2 regions of the Pseudoxanthomonas sp. YR558 genome follow, and region 1 is predicted to be linked to the other one. Evidence: riboswitches for the same ligand, from Rfam matches in the RefSeq annotation. Region 1 holds a riboswitch; the other holds the start of a gene.
The links. A riboswitch is a leader RNA that binds a small molecule or an ion and turns the genes downstream of it on or off. The one in region 1 is predicted to bind cobalamin.
Positions count from the first base shown of each region.

Region 2: another riboswitch for cobalamin. It lies ahead of btuB (TonB-dependent vitamin B12 receptor); the one in region 1 lies ahead of metE (5-methyltetrahydropteroyltriglutamate--homocysteine S-methyltransferase).

Region 1 covers NZ_FPCI01000001.1:2,242,454-2,252,755, reverse strand. Annotated here, with positions in the region: gene BM365_RS10525 (amidohydrolase) at 1-873, opposite strand, end outside; gene BM365_RS10520 (APC family permease) at 1,022-2,359, shown strand; gene purU (formyltetrahydrofolate deformylase) at 2,483-3,334, opposite strand; gene BM365_RS10510 (hypothetical protein) at 3,354-3,671, opposite strand; gene BM365_RS10505 (linear amide C-N hydrolase) at 3,779-4,837, shown strand; gene BM365_RS10500 (serine hydrolase domain-containing protein) at 4,832-6,082, opposite strand; gene BM365_RS10495 (ankyrin repeat domain-containing protein) at 6,163-7,851, opposite strand; cobalamin riboswitch at 7,944-8,178, shown strand; gene metE (5-methyltetrahydropteroyltriglutamate--homocysteine S-methyltransferase) at 8,377-10,302, shown strand, end outside.
Region 2 covers NZ_FPCI01000002.1:175,361-185,662, reverse strand. Annotated here, with positions in the region: gene cydC (thiol reductant ABC exporter subunit CydC) at 1-1,263, shown strand, start outside; gene BM365_RS12435 (Crp/Fnr family transcriptional regulator) at 1,411-2,178, opposite strand; partial or broken gene BM365_RS12430 (DEAD/DEAH box helicase) at 2,579-3,883, shown strand; gene queD (6-carboxytetrahydropterin synthase QueD) at 4,001-4,357, shown strand; gene BM365_RS12420 (phasin family protein) at 4,513-4,905, shown strand; gene bioD (dethiobiotin synthase) at 5,000-5,665, opposite strand; gene BM365_RS12410 (TMEM175 family protein) at 5,670-6,395, opposite strand; gene BM365_RS12405 (GAF domain-containing protein) at 6,478-6,963, shown strand; gene BM365_RS12400 (TfoX/Sxy family protein) at 6,960-7,328, shown strand; cobalamin riboswitch at 7,377-7,597, shown strand; gene btuB (TonB-dependent vitamin B12 receptor) at 7,716-9,581, shown strand; gene dinB (DNA polymerase IV) at 9,637-10,302, opposite strand, start outside.

The DNA.
Region 1 (10,302 bases):
AATGATGTTGAAGCGCACACCGGCCTGGAACTGACCCGCGGTCAGCACTACCGGGCTGGTGGCGATGTTCACCTGTCGCGCGATCATGCTCTGCGTACCCAGCAGGATCTGTGCGCCGAGGGTGATCGGGTCCACGCCGTCCCACGGCCGCGAACCATGCGTCTGCTTGCCCTTCACCACCAGCGACCACTCGTCGGCCGCCGCGAGCAACGGACCGCTGCGGTAGCCCACGCTGCCTACCGGCAGGCCGGCCCACACATGCAGGCCGAACACGGCATCGGGGGTGAAGTCCTTGAACACGCCGTCCTGCAGCATCAGTGCCGCGCCGAAGACCGCGCCCGCGACCGGCGGGCCTTCTTCCGCCGGCTGGAACACGAACATCACTTCGCCGGCGAGTTCGTTCTTCGCGGCGACCAGCGCCTGCGCCACGCCCATCAGGATCGCGACGTGCGCATCGTGGCCGCAGGCGTGCATCACGCCGACCGGCTGGCCGCGGTACTCGGCTTTCACCTTCGAGGCGAAGGGCAGGTGGGTCTGTTCGGTAACCGGCAGCGCGTCCATGTCGGCGCGCAGGGCGACGCGCGGGCCGGGCTTTGCGCCTTTCAGCACGGCGACCACGCCGGTCTTGCCGACGCCGGTACGCACCGTGAGGCCCAGCGAGCGCAGATGATCGGCGACCCGCTTGGCGGTGCGCGTTTCCTGTTCGCCGAGTTCGGGATGCTGGTGGAGGTCGCGCCGCCACTCCACGAGCTGGGGTTGCGCGCGCTCCAGCGCCGCGAAAGCCGTGGCGTCCTGCGCCCGCGCTGCGTCCGTACCTGCCAGCGAGACGGTGGCGACGAACAGGGCGGCGAACAAACGATGGGCGCGAAGCATGGCGGCATCCGGGACAGACGGGGAGCACGATGCTAGCCCGGGCGGCGCATGCGTCCAATGGCGAATCACCATGAGCGCATGCGTGCGCGTGGCTCGCATTCGCCACGCGCGCGTGGCAGGCTCGCAGGCCACTGGAGAGCCCCCCGCCATGACCCGCGACGCCGATCCCGCTTCTTCCCGTTCGCTGCAGGGCGATGCCGCGCTGTTGCGCGCGGTGGGCAGCCTGGCGCTGGCCGCAGCGGTCATCAACATCATCGTCGGCGGCGGCATCTTCAAGATGCCCGCGGCGCTGTCGGCGCAAGTCGGCGCCGCCGCGCCGCTGGCGTTGCTGGCCGGTGCATTGGTGATGGTGCCGGTGGCGCTGTGTTTCGCCGCCATCGGCAGCCGAGCCTCCGCCACCGGCGGGCCCTACACCTATGTCAGCGCGGTGTTCGGCACGCTGCCGGGCTTCCTGGCCGGCGCGCTGATGTGGATCTGCAACGTGGCCTCCAGTGCCGGCGTCGCCGCCGCGCTGTCGCTGCAGGCGGCCAGTCTGTGGCCGGTCCTCGACGCGCCGCTGCCGCGCGCGCTGCTGCTGCTGGGCGTGTACGCCGCGATCTACGCGCTCAATGCCTTCGGCGTGAAGCTGGGCGCACGCGCGGTGATGACACTGGCCACGCTGAAGCTGGTGCCGTTGTTCCTGCTGGTGATCGTCGGCCTCGCCTTCGTCGATACCTCGCACGTCAGCTTCGCCTTCGCCGACGTGCCCTCGTGGACCGCGCTGGGCGCGGCGATGGTGATGGTGGTGTTCGCGTACTCCGGCGTGGAAACGGCGCTGATTCCCGGCGGCGAAGTACGCGACCCTTCGCGCAGCGTGCCGCGCGCGGCATTGAGCGCCATCCTGCTGGTGGTCCTGCTGTACCTCGGCCTGCAGATCGTCTGCCAGGGTGTGCTGGGCCCGGCCCTGGCGACCAGCAGCGTGCCGATCGCGGAAGCCGCAGGCCGGTTGTGGGATCCGGCGCGCATCGCCCTGCTGGTGACCGCGTGCATTTCCATGGCGGGCTTCCTGCTGGGCAACCTGCTGGGATCCTCACGGCTGCTGTTCGCGCTGGGGCGCGATGGTTACCTGCCGCAGGCCTTCGGTCGCGTCAGCGCCACCCACCGCGTGCCGCTGCTGGCACTGGCCACGCATGCCGGCATCGCCTGTCTGCTGGCAGTGGTGGGTAACTTCGAAGCGCTGGTGCTGATTTCCGGCGGCGCGGTCTGCTTGGTATACGTGATGGTCTGCGCGGCCGCCTGGCGGGCGCAGCGCACCGACCTGCGCGAGCGCGGTGAACCTTTCGTCCTGCGCGGCGGTCCGCTAGTTCCGGGCCTGGCGGTCGTCGGCATGGTCGCCATCCTCACCACGTTGAGTACGCGCGAGTGGACGGCGATCGGCGTGGCGGTCGTGGTGCTGGCCATCGTGTACGCGGTGCTGGTCGGGCTTAGGCGGCGCGTGGGCAGTTGAGTTCCAGACGAGGCAGGAAGGCTGATTGTGGGAGCGACGTAAGTCGCGAGCTCTTCCTCTGGCAACACCAAAAGCTCGCGACTTACGTCGCTCCCACACCGATTATCCCTACGCCGGCCAGGCCTACCGGAACACCACCGTCCGGTGCCCGTTGAGCAGGATGCGGTGCTCCACGTGGCGGCGCACCGCGCGGGCCAGCACCAGCGATTCGATGTCGCTGCCCATCCGCACCAGTTCCTTGGGCGTCATCGCATGGTCCACGCGCGCGACGTCCTGTTCGATGATCGGACCTTCATCCAGGTCGCGCGTGACGTAGTGCGCCGTCGCACCGATGATCTTGACCCCGCGCGCATGCGCCTGGTGGTAAGGCTTGGCGCCCTTGAAGCTGGGCAGGAAGCTGTGGTGGATGTTGATCGCCCGGCCGGCCAGCGCATCGCACAGCGTCGGCGAGAGGATCTGCATGTAGCGCGCCAGCACGACCAGGTCGATCCGTTCGCGCTCGACCAGGTCGATGATGCGATGCTCCTGCTCTTCGCGGTGTTCGGCGGAAACCGGCAGGTGGTGGAAGGCGACGCCGTACGATTGGGCGAGCGGTGCGAAGTCGGCGTGGTTGGACGTCACGCAGGCGATCTCCACCGGCAGCTGCCGGCTGTGCACGCGGAACAGCAGGTCGTTGAGGCAATGCCCCTGCTTGCTGACCAGCACCATCAACCGCGCCTTGCGGCGCGCGTCGTGCAGCTGCCAGTCCATCGCGAACGTGTCGGCGAGCGGCCGGAAGCGCGCGTGCAGCGCTTCGGCCGTGATGCTGTCGGGCAGGTCGAAGTGCACGCGCAGGAAGAAGCGGCCGGATTCCTCGTCGCCGAACTGCTGCGCGTCGAGGATGTTGCAGCCGGCGTCGAACAGCAGCCCGGTGACGCGATAGACGATGCCGGTGGTGTCCGGGCAGGAGAGGGTGAGGATGTGGTCGCGGCGCATGGCGTGGGAGAGCGAGCGACTACTCGCAGCGCGCCGCCGTGATGCGGTTGCTCGCATCGATGTACACGCGCAGACGGTCCTTGCGCGCATCGTGCTTCACCACCGTGGTGGGGCCGATCGGATTGACCAGGCCCGCGCCGCTTTCGCTGGACAGGCGGCGCAGGGTGGCTTCGTCGGCCGGTTGGCCGACCGCCCAGCCGAGCGACGCATCGCGGCAGGTGCCGCTGCCGGCGACCTGCGGGCCGGGCGTGCTGACGCAGGCGGTGAGGGTCATCGCCAGGAGGGCGAGGAGCGGCGCGCGGGTGGACGAACGGTGCGGCGACAGGGGGATGGCCATGGCAGCATCTCGGGGGCGGCTGAGGATCGCTGTTTAACACACCCGCTGGCATAAAGGGCGGGCGCCGCCGTCGCGCACCACCTGTTCCCGCCTTCACGGAGACCGTCATGGATCGTCGCTTCGTACTGCCGCTTGCGTTCGCCGCCACCCTGCTGTCATCGCTCGCCGCTCCGCCCGCCGCCGCTTGCACGCGCGTGGTCTATCTCGGCGCCAACGAGGACGTGATCACTGCGCGCTCGATGGACTGGAAGAATGACGTGGCCACCCATCTGTGGATCTTCCCGCGCGGCATGGCCCGCAGCGGACAGGCCGGCCCGAACTCGGTGACCTGGACGTCGAAGTACGGCAGCGTGATCGCCACCGGCTACGAGGTCTCCACCACCGACGGCATGAACGAGGCCGGCCTGGTCGCCAACGTGTTGTGGCTGGTCGAATCCGAGTATCCCGCCTACGACGGTCGCGGTCCCGGCTTGAGCATCGCGGCCTGGGCGCAGTACGTACTGGACAACTACGGCACAGTGAAGGAGGCGGTCGATGCTCTGCGCAAGCAGCCTTTCACCGTGGTGACCGACAAGGTTCCGGGGGAAGACCGGCTGACCACGCTTCACCTGTCGATGTCGGACGCCAGCGGCGACAGCGCCATCGTCGAGTACATCGACGGCAAGCAGGTGATCCACCATGGCCGCCAGTACCAGGTGATGACCAACTCACCGGTGTTCGACCAGCAGCTCGCGCTTAACACCTACTGGAAGCAGATCGGTGGCACGGTGATGCTGCCGGGCACCAACCGCGCGTCGGACCGTTTCGCGCGCGCCTCGTTCTACGTCAATGCGATTCCCAAGGCCGAGGATCCGGTGAAGGCACTGGCCAGCGTCTTCAGCGTGATCCGCAACGCGTCGGTGCCGTTCGGCATCAATACGCCGGAAGAGCCGAACATCTCCTCCACCCGCTGGCGCACGGTCGCCGACCACAAGCGCAAGCTCTACTTCTTCGAATCCGCGCTGACGCCGAACACCTTCTGGGTGGACCTCAAGGACGTCGATTTCTCGAAGGAAACCGGCAAGGTGCTGCGGCTGGACCTGGGACAGGACCAGCGCAATGTCTTCGCCGGCAACGCAGTGAAGGACTTCAAGCCCGCGGAGCCGTTCGTGTTCCAGGGCCTATAGGTCGAACGCCAGCAGGTCGTGTCCCGTCGCGGCGCGCACCACGCGCCGGTACAGCACGTTGCCGCTGCCGCCGTTGGTCAGCGCGACCAGCGCGCGCTGGCCGCGCGCATCGCCGAGGGCGAAGTTCTTGAAGATGCCGCCGTTGCTGCCGGAGTGGTAGAACACCGGGCCGCGTGGCGTGGCTTCGAGATTCCAACCCAGGCCCTTGTCGGTCCAGCGGCCGGGCACGTCGATCTGCTTGGTCAGCATCGCCGTGCGCGTGGCCTCGCTGATCTGCCATGGCGCACGCGGCGTGCGCACCATCAACGCCATGAAGCGCGCGTAGTCCGTCGGCGTGGTGCGCAGGCTGGCCGCTGCGTTGGCGAGGATGTCGCCGGGCCAGTTCACCAGGCCCTTCGGCGTGATGGCCTGCACTTCGGGCAGCGCGCGTGCGGCGTCTTCGTAACGCCAGGTGGAAAGCGGTTTGCCCCAGCGGTCCGCGACGGTCTGCGCTGCGTTCCAGGTGTCGCGCAGCATCTGCGGCGGCATGCCGCTTTCCTCGTCCTCCACGGCGCGATGGCCGTACACCGAGCGTGCGGCGAGCGCCTTGCTCCACGTATAGCTGCTGTCGTGCATGCCGGCGGGGCCGAACAGCAGGCGCTGCATCGACGCATCCAGGCTCTCGCCGGTCAGCGTCTCCACCACCAGTTGCAGCCAGAAGATCGCTTCGCCCGAATAGTCGATGCGTGTGCCGGGCTTCACCGCGGGTACGAGCTTCTCGTGGGCCGGGTCCTTGCGCCAATTCGGCATGCCGGTGGAATGGCGCAGCACGTCACGCGCGGTGACCCGATCCACCCACGGATGGTCGGCCAGGTAGTCCATCCGCCGGTAGCGCACCAGCGGCGCATCGAGGTCGATCACGCCCTGGTCGGCCAGTTGCAGCACCAGGTAGGCGAACACCGGCTTGCTGAGCGAGGCATCCTCGAACAGCGTGTCGTCGGCTACCGGCGCCCGTGTCTCTGCATTCAGCGCGCCAAGGTTGCGCGACCACACGACTTCGCCGCGCTCGACGACGGCCATGCCGATGGCGGGCACGCGTAGCGCCTGCATCAGTCGCGGCAGGTCGGCGAGGAAGGCATCGGGCGGGATCCAGTTCGCGGCGTCGTCGCAGGCAGCGGCGGAGACGAGGCGAGGCCAGGCGATGGCGGCGAGCGGCGTAGCGGCGAGGGTAGTCAGCCAGCGGCGGCGCTGGGGGGAACGTGGCAAGTCGGTCGGCATTCGCACGGTGTGTCCAGCAGGCTCTACCGGATAGACGGATGGAAGGGCCGAACCCCGCACGCGCCGCGTCAGCGCGCGCTCTGATCGGGTTGTTGTTGCCATTCGAGGACTCGGTACCAGCCCCGCTGCTTGGCCTGGTGCAGGAAGAACGAATCGTGTGAATTGCCGGGCGCATCCGTCCGGGCTCCCGCCCTGAGCAACACCAGGGCGATGTCTTCATCCCCGCTGACATTCAGGGCTTGCGCACCCCGCTCGTTGCGGATCGACACATCCAGGCCTTGCGCCAGCAGGAAGCGGACGAAAGCGATGTCGTTGGCGTTGGCTGCGGCATGCAGCAAGGTACTTCCGTCGAGCGTCCGCTCGTCCAGCCGCATGCCCTGGCCCGCGAGCCATTGTGCGATGGGCAGCCCCTCCCACGCCTGATCCTGCCATGGCAGCACCAGAAAGTTCACCACCGACGTCCGGCGTGGCCGATCGCGCGGCCGGTCCACAGGGGTTGCCATGTAGTGCAGCGATGGCTTGAGAGGGGCGCCGCCGTTCCAGACCGCTTGCACGGCGGCGAGCCGGCCGCTCTCGATGGCCGCCCGAAACGCGAGATCCAGCTTCCGTTGGTCAGGCCTCCCGCGCGACAACAAGACGCCGCGCTCGATCATCGGTGCAGCCAGCACCGCGCACCGCTCGCGCAGCGCGAACTCGAGGAAGGCCAGGTCTTCCGGCTTGTCGTTGCCGAGTAGGTACTTGCGCATAGGTGCAACCCGCAGCGGTGTCCCGAGCGCCACCAGGCGCTGTACCACTGCTTCGTCGCCGTGATCGATGGCGCGGACCAGCATAGCGGAGCCAGCCTCGGAATTGAAATCGAAACCCTCGCGCTCCAACTGGTCTAGCGAGAATATCGAGAGCTCGTGCCACTCTTTGGCGCGGGAGACTCGCTCAACCATATCTTGAAAGCGTACGACTGCAAGTGGCACGCCTGTTTCAAGGCTACCCTCGTTGTAGATGGAAAGAGTCTGGTCGCCCATCTGGATGACGAGCCGGGCCGTTTCGGCATCGGATCCGTTATAGGGATATTGTGGCTCCATCGACCAGAGATCGATGCGGCGGGCTTCGGCTGTCAGTGCGCGAACGTCACTGATGGGAATCTGATACTCATGTCGTCCTTCTACGGCAACACAATTGCCGCCCGTGAAAATGACCTGGCCGTCACCGCCAACCTCGACCGAGTGGCCGCATCCTGCGATGGTGCCTCCCCGCGACAGCGTGATCCTGACTTGGTTCAACGGGACATCAGGCATCGGACGGTGCGAGGGAGGTATCCGCTCCTCTGGTATCTGTTCAACGATCAGTGCCGCTACCGCCTTGCCGTCACGAAGGAACGGCGCATACCGTAGCCGGGCCAAGGCGGCCAATGCCTGACGCTGCTGGCGATTGGGTTCCGTTGGCAAACCCGGGACTCCGTCCAACAGCTCATGGCATTGCACACGTCCTTCAGCGTCCACCCTGAGTCCGACCGTATATCCCCACGAAGCAGGATGATCCCCCACGGCGTAACGCGCGGCAGGGAGATCGAACGTGCGATGTTTCGCGATCTCGTACGGCGTGGGCCGTATCCCCCGCCATTCTTCTACGTCGCATACCGGCAACTCGAAGGCCGGCACCACGGGAACGCGGCTGGCGTCCTCACCGGATTCCCGCTCACGGCTGCATCCCGCGACGAACACCAACACGCTCATTGCCACTACGCGCCATCGTGCGTCCATGCCTGGTTCCCCGATCCGGTCTGGCGATGTTAGCCCGGCTCTTCCTGGCAAAACGTGACCGCGCTGGCTTGACGCACCGCGCCTCACCGCCGTATCGTCCGCATCGCCAAGGTTTCCATCGCTTCATCCCAATGAAGCGATGGAATTAAAAGGGAAGCCGGTGCGGCCTGTTCCATGGGCCTATTCCGGCGCTGCCCCGCAGCGGTATTTGGAAACGAACCTCGCCAACAGCACTGGTCCTCGCGGACCGGGAAGCGGTGGGAAGTAGGCCAGCGCACACGCGCCCGTCCATGAGCCCGAAGACCTGCCCTGGCCGGAAGACACGACCGTCTTCCGCCTGACCTGGAGCTTCCGAGGGGGAGCGGCCGGAGCCTGCGTCCTTCTTCGCGAGCGGACGCGTCCTCCTGCGCCGCTTCCTTCCGGCACTCCGGCTCGCCCGCGGGGGCGAAGGTCGCTGGCGTGGCGGGCCCTGGCCTGGCGCGCGGTTCCTTCGTTCCTCATCCGCCACGCATGAGGACACGCACCATGACCACCGTTACCACTCTCGGCTTCCCGCGCATCGGCGCGAAGCGCGAACTGAAGACTGCCCTGGAAAGTTACTGGCGCGGCGACACCACGGCCGCCGACCTGCAGGACACCGCACGCGGGCTACGCCATCGCCACTGGCAACTGCAGCGCGATGCCGGCGCCGACGTCGTGCCCTGCAACGACTTCGCGCTGTACGACCACGTACTCGATACCGCCTTCCTGCTCGATGCGATTCCTGACGACTATCGCGCGCTGGCGGATGCCGATCCGCTCGCCGGGTATTTCGCGCTCGCGCGCGGCCTGCAGAAGGACGGCGTGGACCTGCGCGCGCTGGAGATGACCAAGTGGTTCGACACCAACTACCACTACCTCGTGCCGGAACTGCACGCAGGCCAGGAGTTCCGCCTGCGCGGCGACAAGCCGGTGGCCGAGTTCCTGGAAGCGCGCGCCGCCGGCCATGCCGCACGGCCGGTGCTGCTGGGTCCGGTGAGTTTCCTGTTGCTGTCCAAGACCGTGGATGGCAGCGATCGTCTCGCCCTGCTTGAGCGCGTGCTGCCGGTCTATGCGGAGCTGCTGGCGAAGTTGCACGCCGCCGGTGCGGACTGGGTACAGGTCGATGAGCCCTGCCTGGTGCTGGACCTGGACGACGCCACGCGCGAGGCCTACCTGCGCGCGTACGCCGTGCTCGCGAAAACGATCCGTCCCCGGCTGCTGCTGGCGACGTACTTCGGCCGTCTCGATGCGCAGCTGCCGCTGGCGTGCGCGCTTCCGGTCGATGGCCTGCACGTGGACCTGGTGCGCGGCAAGGAGCAGCTGGACGACGTGCTGAAGCAATGGCCGAAAGCGCGCGTGCTCTCGGTAGGCCTGGTGGACGGGCGCAACATCTGGCGCACGAACCTGGACAACGCGCTGATCCTGGCCAAGTACGCGCAGGGCCATCTGGAACTGGGCCACCTGTGGCTGGCGCCGTCGTGCTCGCTGCTGCACGTGCCGGTGGATGTCACCGGCGAGAAGGCCCTGCCGTCAGACCTGAAGTCGTGGCTGGCCTTCGCGCGGCAGAAGATCGAGGAACTGCGTGTGCTGGCCGATGCCTTGCGCAACCCGCGCGCCGCCGATGCCGCGTTGGCGGTCGCGCGCGACCGCATCGAATCGCGTCGCCACTCTCCGCGCGTGCACCGCCCGGCCGTCGCAGCGAGATTGGCGTCGCCCGAAGCCGCCGACATCGATCGCGATGCGCCGTATCCGCAGCGGCGCGCGGCCCAGCAGGCGCGCTTCGCGCTGCCGTCGTTCCCGACCACGACGATCGGCTCGTTCCCGCAGACCCACGAGGTGCGCGATGCGCGTGCCCGCCACAAGGGCGGCAAGCTGTCCGACGCCGAGTACGATGCCTTCCTCGAAACCGAGACCGCGCGTTGCGTGCGCATCCAGGAAGAGATCGGCATCGACGTGCTGGTGCACGGCGAGTTCGAGCGCAACGACATGGTGGAATACTTCGGCGAACAGCTGGACGGCTTCGCCTTCACGAAGAACGGCTGGGTGCAGAGCTACGGCTCGCGCTGCGTGAAGCCGCCGGTCATCTATGGCGACGTGTCGCGTCCCGCACCGATGACCGTGCGCTGGTCGCGGTATGCGCAATCGCTGACCGAGCGGCCGATGAAGGGCATGCTGACCGGGCCGGTCACGGTGCTGCAGTGGTCGTTCGTGCGCGACGACCAGGCGCGTGCGCAGACGTGCCGGCAGATCGCGCTGGCGCTGCGCGATGAAGTGCTGGACCTGGAAGCCGCCGGCATCGGCGTGATCCAGATCGACGAACCCGCGCTGCGCGAGGGCCTGCCGCTGCGTCGCGCGGACTGGCAGGCCTACTTGGACTGGGCCGTAGAGTGCTTCCGCATCAGCGCCTCCGGCGTGCGGGACGACACCCAG
Region 2 (10,302 bases), on a different contig from region 1:
GGCCCCCTGCTCGCCGTGCTGGCGCTGTGCGCGCTGGCGGTAGGCATCGCAGCAAGCATCCTTCCCTCGGCAGGTGGTGTGTTGCTGGTGGTGCTGTTGCTGCTCGGCGTGGCGGCGCCCTGGTGGTCGGTCCGTCGCGCGGCCGCACTCGAAGATGCCCGCGCCGACGCGCGCATGCGACTGCGGGCCGGCGTGCAGGAAGGCATCGAGGGCCAGGTGGATCTCGCAGCGATGGAGGCGACATCGGCTTGGCTGCAAGCGCTGGACGCGCGCGGTCGCGATGTCGCGCACTGGGACGGCCTGCGCCGTCGCCGGCTCGCCGATGCCACGCTGCTGCAGGCGCTGGTGGCCGCATGCGGGCTGCCCGCGATGTTGTGGTTGCTGCTGTCGGCGGTAGACGCGGGACGGCTCGATGCCGCGCTCGCCGGCGGCCTGTTCTTCATGACGGTCGCGGTCCTCGAGGCCTGCAGCGCCATCGCGCCCGCCTGGCAGGCATGGCATGCAGCCGCCATCGCCGCGCGACGACTGGAAGAGGTGGTCGAAGCACCGGGAACGCACGTCGGTGTCGGCACGCAACGGGCTGCGGCACACGGCGCGCTCGTGCTGCACGAGGTGACGTTCGCCTGGCCGGGCACGTCGCGCCACGTACTCGACCACGCGACCTTGCGCGTCGAACCCGGCGAGCACGTGCTCATCGCCGGCGACAGCGGCGCGGGGAAATCGTCGCTCGTGGCGCTGGTGCTCGGGCTGTGCGAACCGCAGAACGGCGAGGTCTCGTTCGGCGGCATCGACCTGCGCGCGCTGGCATCCGCGGACTGGCATGCGCGCATCGCATGGCTGCCGCAGGACGCGCCAGTGTTCTCGGGCACCGTGCGCGAGAACCTCCGGCTCGGTGATCCGCACGCCGACGACGCGCGCATGTGGTCCGTCCTCACCCAGGTGCATCTGGATACGCACGTCCGCGGCCTGACCGATGGACTCGACGCGTGGGTCGGCGAGAACGGGGCCACGCTGTCCGTCGGACAGGCGCGCCGGCTGGCGCTGGCGCGCGCGCTGTTGCGTGACGCGCCGCTACTGCTGCTCGATGAACCCACCGAAGGCCTGGACCAGGACACCGCCGACGCGCTGATGCGCGATTTCGCGGATGCCGCGCATGGACGCAGCGCGCTGATCATCAGCCATGCCGTGTTACCGGACGGCGTGGCGGATGCACGCTACAGGTTGCAGGACGGGAAGCTGCTCAGGGAGGCCGGACCCTTGTAGGAGCGACGTCAGTCGCGACCGCAAGAATGAAGTACCTTTGCACGGACGGATCGCGCGATGAAGGTATGAGTTCCGCGTGCGCGATGCATGTCTTTGCAAGTGCGGCGTGCGGTCGCGACTGACGTCGCTCCTACAAAAAGCAGAGTCTCAGGCCCGTGCTTCGGCCAAGGCGTCCAGGCGCGCGCGGTTGAGCAGGCGTACATGGTGCGGATCGTCGGTGGCGATGCTGCCTTCCTGGCGCAGGCGGGTGAAGCTGCGGCTGACGGTTTCCACGGTCAGGCCCAGGTAGTCCGCGATGTCGGTGCGCGTCATCGGCAGGATCACTTCGGTGTCGTCCTGGCCCTGGCGGCGGCGGCGCTGTGCCATGTCGACGAGGAAGCCGGCCAACCGCTCCATCGGGTTCAGGCGCGCGAGCGACATCAGATTGCTGCGGGTGGCGTCCAGTTCCACGCAGGCCCGCTCGAGCAGTTCGCGCTCGAGTTCGGGATGGTCGTTGCACAGGCTGCGCATGTCGGCCATCGAGAACTCGCACAGGGTACTGTCGGTGATCGACTCGATGGTGTGCCGGTAGTGCGAGGTGCCACTGAAACCAATGAAATCGCCCGGCATCAGGAAGCCGGCGACCAGGCGACGACCATCCGGCAGCAGGCGGATCCGGCGCAGGGCGCCCTTGGTCACCGTGAACACGCCACGGCGGGGTTCGCCTTCGCGCACCAGCGCCTCGCCGGCCACCAGGCGGACGTCATCGGCCAGCGATTCCATGACCTGGGCCTTCTGCACCGGCAGCGCCGCACAGACAGCCAGATGCCGGACCAGGCAGCCGCTGCAGCCGCGCGCGGCCTGGCAGACCACGGCGTCGCCGGTCCCTGAACCGGGCACCGGGGCGTCGTTCTGGCGGAGGATGCGAAGGCTCATGGCGGTCGGCTACGTGGGTCTTCACGGGCCATGATACGCCCGCAAACCCTTGATTTCCGTACTGCGACAATCGGTCGCAGCACCCTCTTTCAGCGTGGATTCCCCCATTCAGGCGCGGATTCGGGTACAGTGCGCGCCGCTTGCCTGCGGCCGTTCGTTTCCCCGATGGTCCGCCGGCGCAGGGAATTCCCCGCGAATTCCCGCGCCCGCCCCGCTCCGACTTCTTTCGTTGCGCAAGCTCGGTAGCGCCGTTTTGGCGCCTCCGCACCCCTTCTCGCAGCGCGGTTTCAGGGAACGCTTCGAGTCACGATCTTGCCGCATTCCGCGCGTTCCATGCCGCCGCACGCTCTCGTGCCGGTGTTGCGCGCGCGTCCGGCCGACCGGCTTTGGAGCTTCGACAATGACGTTTGAAACCTTGGGCCTGGCGCCCGCCCTGCTGCGCGCGCTGGACGAACAGGGCTACACCCAGCCCACTCCCATCCAGGAACAGGCTATTCCGCTGGCCCTCGCCGGCCACGATCTGCTGGCGGGCGCCCAGACCGGCACCGGCAAGACCGCCGCGTTCGGCCTGCCGCTCATCCAGTACCTGGCCACCACCCCGCAGGAAGTCCAGCGGGGCGGCCCGCGCAAGCCGCGCGCCCTGGTGCTGACCCCCACCCGCGAGCTGGCCGTGCAGGTGCACGACAGCCTGCGTGGCTACGGCAAGTACCTGCGCATCCCCAGCACCACCATCTACGGCGGCGTTGGCATGGGCAACCAGCTGGACGCGCTGCGCCGTGGCGTGGATCTCGTGATCGCCTGCCCGGGTCGCCTGATCGACCACCTTGAGCGCCGCAGCGTGGACCTGTCGGGCATCGAGGTGCTGGTGCTGGACGAGGCCGACCGCATGCTCGACATGGGCTTCCTGCCGTCGATCAAGCGCATCCTCGCCAAGCTGCCCCGCCAGAACCGCCAGACCATGCTGTTCTCCGCGACCTTCGCCGATCCGATCCGCGAGTTGGCGCTGGAGTTCATGCACGACCCGAAGCAGATCCAGGTCACGCCGAAGAACACGGTGGCCGAGACCATCACCCACCGCGTGCATCCGGTCGATGGCAGCCGCAAGCGCGACCTGCTGCTGCACCTGCTGGCCAAGGACAGCCGCGTGCAGACGCTGGTGTTCGCCCGCACCAAGCACGGCAGCGACAAGCTGGCCACGTTCCTGGACAAGAGCGGCATCAAGACCGCGGCGATCCACGGCAACAAGTCGCAGGGTGCACGCCAGCGCGCGCTCAGCGACTTCAAGGCCGGCCGCATCAACGTGTTGGTCGCCACCGATATCGCCGCCCGCGGCATCGACATCGACCAGCTGCCGCAGGTGATCAACTTCGACCTGCCGATGGTGGCCGAGGACTACGTGCACCGCATCGGCCGTACCGGCCGCAACGGCTCGACCGGCGAAGCGATCTCGCTGGTGGCACAGGATGAAGCGAAGTACCTGCGCGCCATCGTGCGCATGCTGGGCCGCGACGTGGACCTGCGCGACGTGCCGGGCTTCGAGCCGCAGACGCCGATCCGCTGGGGCAACAGCGCGCCGGGCAAGGCCGACCTGCCGGGCGGCGAGCGCACCCCACGCCGCAACGGTCCGCAGAAGCACGCGCGTCGCCCGCACGGCGATGCGCCGCGGCACGCGCATGCCGGCCCGAAGAAGCACGGCGGCCAGCGTCGCGACGGTCGCCCCGGTGGCGCCCGCCAGGGCCAGTCGCGCCCGGCCCGCTAAGCTGCACCCTGCGCGCGGCACCCTCGCCGGTGCCGCGCGCTTCCACGCTCCAGGATCCGCCGCATGGACATCTTCAAGGTCTTCACCGTCGAAGCCGCACACCGCCTGCCGCACGTACCGGACGGCCACAAGTGCGCGCGCCTGCATGGCCATTCGTTCCGCATCGAGCTGCACCTGTCCGGGCCGATCGACCCGCGCGCCGGCTGGGTGATGGACTTCGCTGACGTGAAGGCGGCCTTCAAGCCGATCTACGACCGGCTGGACCATCACTACCTCAACGACATCCCGGGCTTGGACAACCCCACCAGCGAGCAGCTGGCCACGTGGATCTGGGACCAGACCAAGCCGGCGCTGCCGCTGCTGAGCGCCGTCGTGGTGCATGAAACCTGCACCTCCGGCTGCCGCTATACCGGCCCCTGAGCGCTGGAACCGGTTCCAGACCACTCCATACAAGCGTTTGATTTTTAACGGCTCCTGACCGTTCGTCGGATTTCCATACGCCGGTTATTGCGCTGCAACATAGATCCCTCTATGCTGCGGCGCAACAGATGGAAATCCCCTTTTAGGAGCACGCCATGACCACGCAATTCAACGAAAGCTTCAGCCAGTTCACGCACCAGTTCGCGGCCGCTGCGGCCCGTGCGAACCGCCTGGCCCTGGAAAGCGCCGAGACGGTGTTCGGCGTGCAGCTGAAGACCTTCGAAAAGAACGTCGACGCCACCACCGCCTTCTTTGGCGAGCTGGCCGAGACCCGTGACCTCGACGGTTACAAGAACCTGTGGCCGAAGGGCCTGCAGGTCGCCAAGGACAACGCCGAGCGCGTCGTCGCCGCCAGCCAGGAAGTGTTCGGCCTGAGCCTGAAGACCGGCGAAGCCTTTGGCCAGCTGGTGAAGACCCAGTTCGAAACCGCGACCGACAACGTCCAGGCCTCCGTGGCCAAGGCGACCAAGGCCGCGAAGGCCAAGTAAGCCCGCTTCAACCGGTTATTGCGCGGCCCTCCCCTCCCTCCGCGCAAACCCGACCCGGCAGCCCCCACGCTGCCGGGTTTTTTATTGCCCGAGATCAGGGCAACGCGAGGGACGCCGCCAGCGCCTGGGCCTGCGCGCCCGGGGCATGCGGCAACCGTCCCCAGCACGGCACGGGCATGCGCGCCGACAGCAGGGCGAAGTTTTCATCGCGGCGCGCCATGTCGGGGTCTACTTCGTTCGCGATCCAACCCACCAGCCGCGCGCCGTCGTCCTGGATCGCGCGCGCGCTGAGCCGCGCATGGTTGATGCAACCCAGGCGCATGCCGACCACCAGCACCACCGGCAGGCGTAGCTGTTCGACCAGGTGCCGCTGGTCGAGCGTGGCGGTCAGCGGTGCGGCCCAACCGCCGACACCTTCCACCAGCACCATGTCGGCCAGCGGATGCAGCCGTTCGAACGCGGACACCAGCACACCCAGTTGCACGTCCACGCCGGCATCGCGTGCGGCGATCTCCGGTGCCAGCGGCGCGGGCAAGGCATAGGGATTGACGTCCTCGTACGGCGGTACTGGATCGCTGGCCGCCTGCAGCGCCAGCGCATCTTCATTGCGCCAGCCTTCGGGGGTGCGTTCGCAGCCGCTGGCGACTGGCTTCATGCCCACCGCACGCAGGCCACGCGCACGGAACGCATGCAGCAGCGCGGCGCTGGCGACGGTCTTGCCCACGCCGGTATCGGTGCCGGTGACGAACAGCCTGTCCATCGCCTCAATCCTCCGCGCGCGCCGGCCAGCGGCGTGCGCCCCAGCGCTGTCCCGCCACGTGGAGCAGGCCGGTGAACGAGAGCAGGAAGTACACGCTGCCTGGCAGCGCGACCTGCCACGAGCGCGAGTCTTCGGTCAGCAGGCTGGCGATCAGCACCGACAGCAGCCCGACCAGGACGAAATACGCATGCGAGGCGAACTCGCCCGCGGCGTTGGCGGCGGCCTCGCCATCCAGTCCCTGGCGCGCGCGCGCGCGCCAGGCCAACGCGTACAAGCCGCCGATGCACGCCGACATCGACGCGAACGCCAATCCGTAAAAGGTGAACATGAAGGCGAGCGGACGCGCCCCGTTGGCGTCGTTCAGCGGCATCGGCAGCCAGCCGCCGGTGATCCACGCGAAGAAGGTGCCCAGCAGCAGGCGCAGCGGATATACGTAGACCAGCACCAGGAACACCAGCAGCAGGCTGAGCAAGGTGGCCGGCACGCTACCGAGGCGGTAGCGCCGGCTCCAGCGCACGTGCGCGTACCAGAACATCGCCACCATCGCGAAGCTGGCAGCGAACGCCGGCACGTTCTTCAGCGCCTGCAGCAGCGCGCCGATGCTGTCCGGGATGCGATCCACCGAGATCACCAGCAGCGTGACCGCGAATGCGAAGGCCGCATCCACGAACGCCTCAAGCCTCGTCACCCCATGGCCGCGCCAGCTGGCCTCGTCGTCACCTGCGCTCATGCCCACCCGTCTCCCCGTCAGGCCTGCCGATGGAATGCATCATATCGGGCCGTCGCGAGGGGCCGGGGGTAGAATCGACCGCATGTCATTCGCCTCCCAAACGCTCACCGGCAGCAAGCCGGAACAATACGCGCAGCTGGTCGAACAGGCGCGCGCCCTGCTGGCCGGCGAACCGGACCGGATCGCCAATGCCGCCAACCTGGCCGCGCTGGTCTACCACGCCCTTCCGGACTTCAACTGGGTGGGCTTTTACTTCTTCGATGGCCGGGAATTGGTGGTCGGTCCGTTCCAAGGCTTACCAGCCTGCGTGCGGATCCCGTTGGACAAGGGGGTCTGCGGAGCCGCCGCACGCACCCGCCAGACCCAGCGCGTGGACGATGTGGACGCCTTCCCGGGCCACATCGCCTGCGATTCCGCATCGCGCTCGGAATTGGTGGTCCCGCTGGTGAAAGGGGGCGAACTCGTCGGCGTGCTCGACCTGGACAGCCCTCGCCTGGCCCGGTTCGATGCGGACGACCAGGAAGGCATGGAACGCATCGCCGCCATTTTCCTGGATTCACTGACATGACAGGCACCAAGCTGCGCAACATCGGCCCCAAGTCCGCCGCCTGGCTCCGCCAGGTCGGCCTGCGCACGCAGGAGGACCTGGAGTCGGTCGGCGCGGTCGAGGCCTTCATCCGGGTCAAGCGTGCGGGGTTCCGCCCCAGCCTCAACCTGCTGTACGCGCTGGAAGGCGCGCTGCTGGATTGCCACTGGCAGCAGTTGCCGGAAGCACGCCGCGGCGAACTGCTGGTGGCCTACGACGCGGCCGCGGCCCTGCTGCCGCCGCCACGTGGCCGCCCCGCGGCTGGCCCGGTGACGACGACCCACACCGAGCAGGAAGAAGACACGGGCCCGTCCCTGAACCTGTTTGACTCGCGCGGCGACGACTGATCGCCTGGAGTGACCGCGTGGCCTGACGGCGACGCGAGCGCTTCCCGTATACTGCGCGCGCTTTCAGGTGACCCGCGCCTCGTGCCGGGTTGAAACGGGAAGCCGGTGACCCGCCCCACGGCGGCATTCCGGCGCTGCCCCCGCAACGGTAGGCGAAGACAGCCGCGGCATCGGCCACTGTGCGTCCACGACGCATGGGAAGGCGCCACGGCGGAGTGCCCTGCACTCGTTCGCAAGCCCGGAGACCGGCCTGGGAGTCCACTGGTTGCGATGCGGAGGGCGTCGCGGCGTGCCGCGCCGCTTCGCCTGCGCTGTCCGCTCCGCACCCCTTTCCATCGCGACTCCACGCCGAAGAATGCGCGCGGGGCGCGCGATGGAGTTGTTCCGATGCAGAGCCGTACTTTTTCCTCCCCTTCCCTGCTGGCCCTCGCGGTCGCGATGGCGCTGCCGATCGCGGCGCAGGCGCAGGACGCCACCAACCTCGACGAAATCGTCGTCTCGGGCACGCGTACCGAGGTGTCCATCGAAGACAGCCTGGTCCCAGCAGAGGTGATTGGCCGCGACGCAATCCAGCGCAGCCAGGCGCGCTCGCTGGGCGAACTCCTGCAGGGACGCGCCGGCATCTCGATCGCCAACCAGGGCGGTGCAGGCAAGATCACCACGCTCAATCTGCGCGGCGCCGAATCCGACCACGTGCTGGTGCTCGTGGATGGCGTGCGCATGGGCTCGGCGACCGCCGGCCTGCCGGCATTGCAGGACCTGCCGATCGACCAGATCGATCGCGTCGAAATCGTGCGCGGTCCGCGCTCGAGCCTGTGGGGCTCCGAAGCCATCGGCGGCGTGATCCAGGTGTTCACCCGCCGCAACACCGGCAAGGTGCGGCCGAACTTCCGCATCGGCGTGGGGAGCGATAGCACGCGTGAAGCCAGTGCCGGTATCGGCGGCGGCATCGGCCGCGGCTGGTTCGGCGCCGACGTGGCGTACACGCGCACCGACGGCTTCAATGCCTGCCGCGGCACCAGCGGGGATGCCGCGAACCCGTTCGGCGCCGGCTGCTTCGCCGACGAACCCGACCGCGACGGCTACCGCAACACTTCGGCCAACCTGCGCGGCGGTTACTCGTTCACCGATACGCTGACGCTGGAAGCCAACGCGCTGCGCGCCGATGGCGAGAGCGAGTTCGACGGCAGCTTCACCAACCGCTCCGAAACCGTGCAGCAGGTGTTGGGCACCAAGCTGCGCTACGCGCCGAGCGACAAGGTCAACCTGCTGCTGAGCCTGGGCCGCAACGACGACAAGTCCGACGACTTCCACGATGACGTGCCGTCCGGTTACTTCGAGACGCGTCGCTACGTGGCGTCGGCGCAGGGCGACTTCGCCGTGGCCGCCAACCAGCTGCTGACCGCCGGCATCGACTGGCAGGACGACAACGTGGAAAGCGCCACCGCCTTCGACATCACCCAGCGCGACAACCTGGCCGGCTTCGTCGAATACCAGGGCCGCTTCGGCGCGCACCAGCTGCAGGCCAGCGTCCGCAACGACGACAACGAGCAGTTCGGCAACCACACCACCGGTAGCCTGGGCTACGGGTTCGGCTTCGGTAACGGCCTGAAGCTGACCGCCAGCGTGGCCACCGGCTTCAAGGCGCCGAGCTTCAACGACCTTTACTACCCGTTCTTCGGCAATCCGGACCTGAAGCCGGAAGAGTCCGAGAGCGTCAACCTCGGCATCGCGCAGTACGCGGACACCTGGAACTGGACGTTCAACGTCTACCAGAACAAAGTTGACCAGCTGATCTCCTACGACGCGGCGATCTTCCTGCCCAACAACATCGACGAAGCCCGCATCCGCGGCGCGGAGTTCACCGTCGACTTCGCGGTCGCAGGCTTCGACGTCGCCACCCAGCTGAGCCACACCGATCCACGCAATCGGTCGGCCGGCTTCAACGACGACAACCTGCTGGCACGCCGTCCGCGCAACACCGCGCGCATCGACGTGGACCGCGCGTTCGGCGCGTTCCGTACCGGCGTGACGTTCAACGCCGCGGGTGAGCGCTACGACAACCTGGCTAACACCGTCCGCCTGGGCGGCTACAGCACGCTGGATCTGCGCCTGGAGTACGCCATCGCACCGGCATGGACGCTGCAGGCGAAGGTGGGCAACGTATTCGATCGCGAGTACGAAACCGTCGCCTGGTACAACCAGGCCGGCCGCACCTACGGCCTGAGCTTGCGCTACCAGCCGGCCGAGTGATTCGACGGCGGCACGCAACAGGAAGAAGCCCGGCATTGCCGGGCTTTTTTCTGGCTCAACCGGCAGCCAACTCCGCTCCGTCGAACAAGCCCGGTTGGGTCGCCATCTCATCCCGATCCCGGAAGCCCGACAGCCCCACGCCCACCAGCCGGTAGCGGGTGGCGCCCGGCAGGTCGACGCGTTCGCGCAGCGCCAGGGCGATATCGATGAATTCCTGCGCGGAGGATGGCGGCGATTCCGGCGTGAAGCTGCGGGTGAGGATGCGGAACTGTGCGGTCTTCAGCTTCAGCACCACCGTGCGGCCCACGCGCTCGGTCTTGCGGCTGGCCTGCCACGCCTTTTCCGCGATGCGGACGATGTGCGGCTCCAGTTCCGACAACAGCAGGTCGGTGGCGAAGGTGTCTTCGGAGGAGATCGATTGCACGGGCTGGTCGGGCTCCACGGGCCGTTCGTCGATACCGCGCGCGCGCCGGTACAGGCTGCCGCCGAAGCTGCCGTAGCGCGCTTCCAGTTCGTGCTGCGCGTGCAGGCGCAGGTCGCCGACGGTGTGGATGCCATCCGCATTCAAGCGCCCCTGCATCACCTTGCCGACGCCCGGGATGCGCTCCACCGGCAGCGGCGTCAGGAATGCTTCCACCTGGTGCGGGCGCAGGACGAACTGGCCATCCGGCTTGCGCCAGTCCGAGGCGATCTTGGCAAGGAACTTGTTGGGTGCCACGCC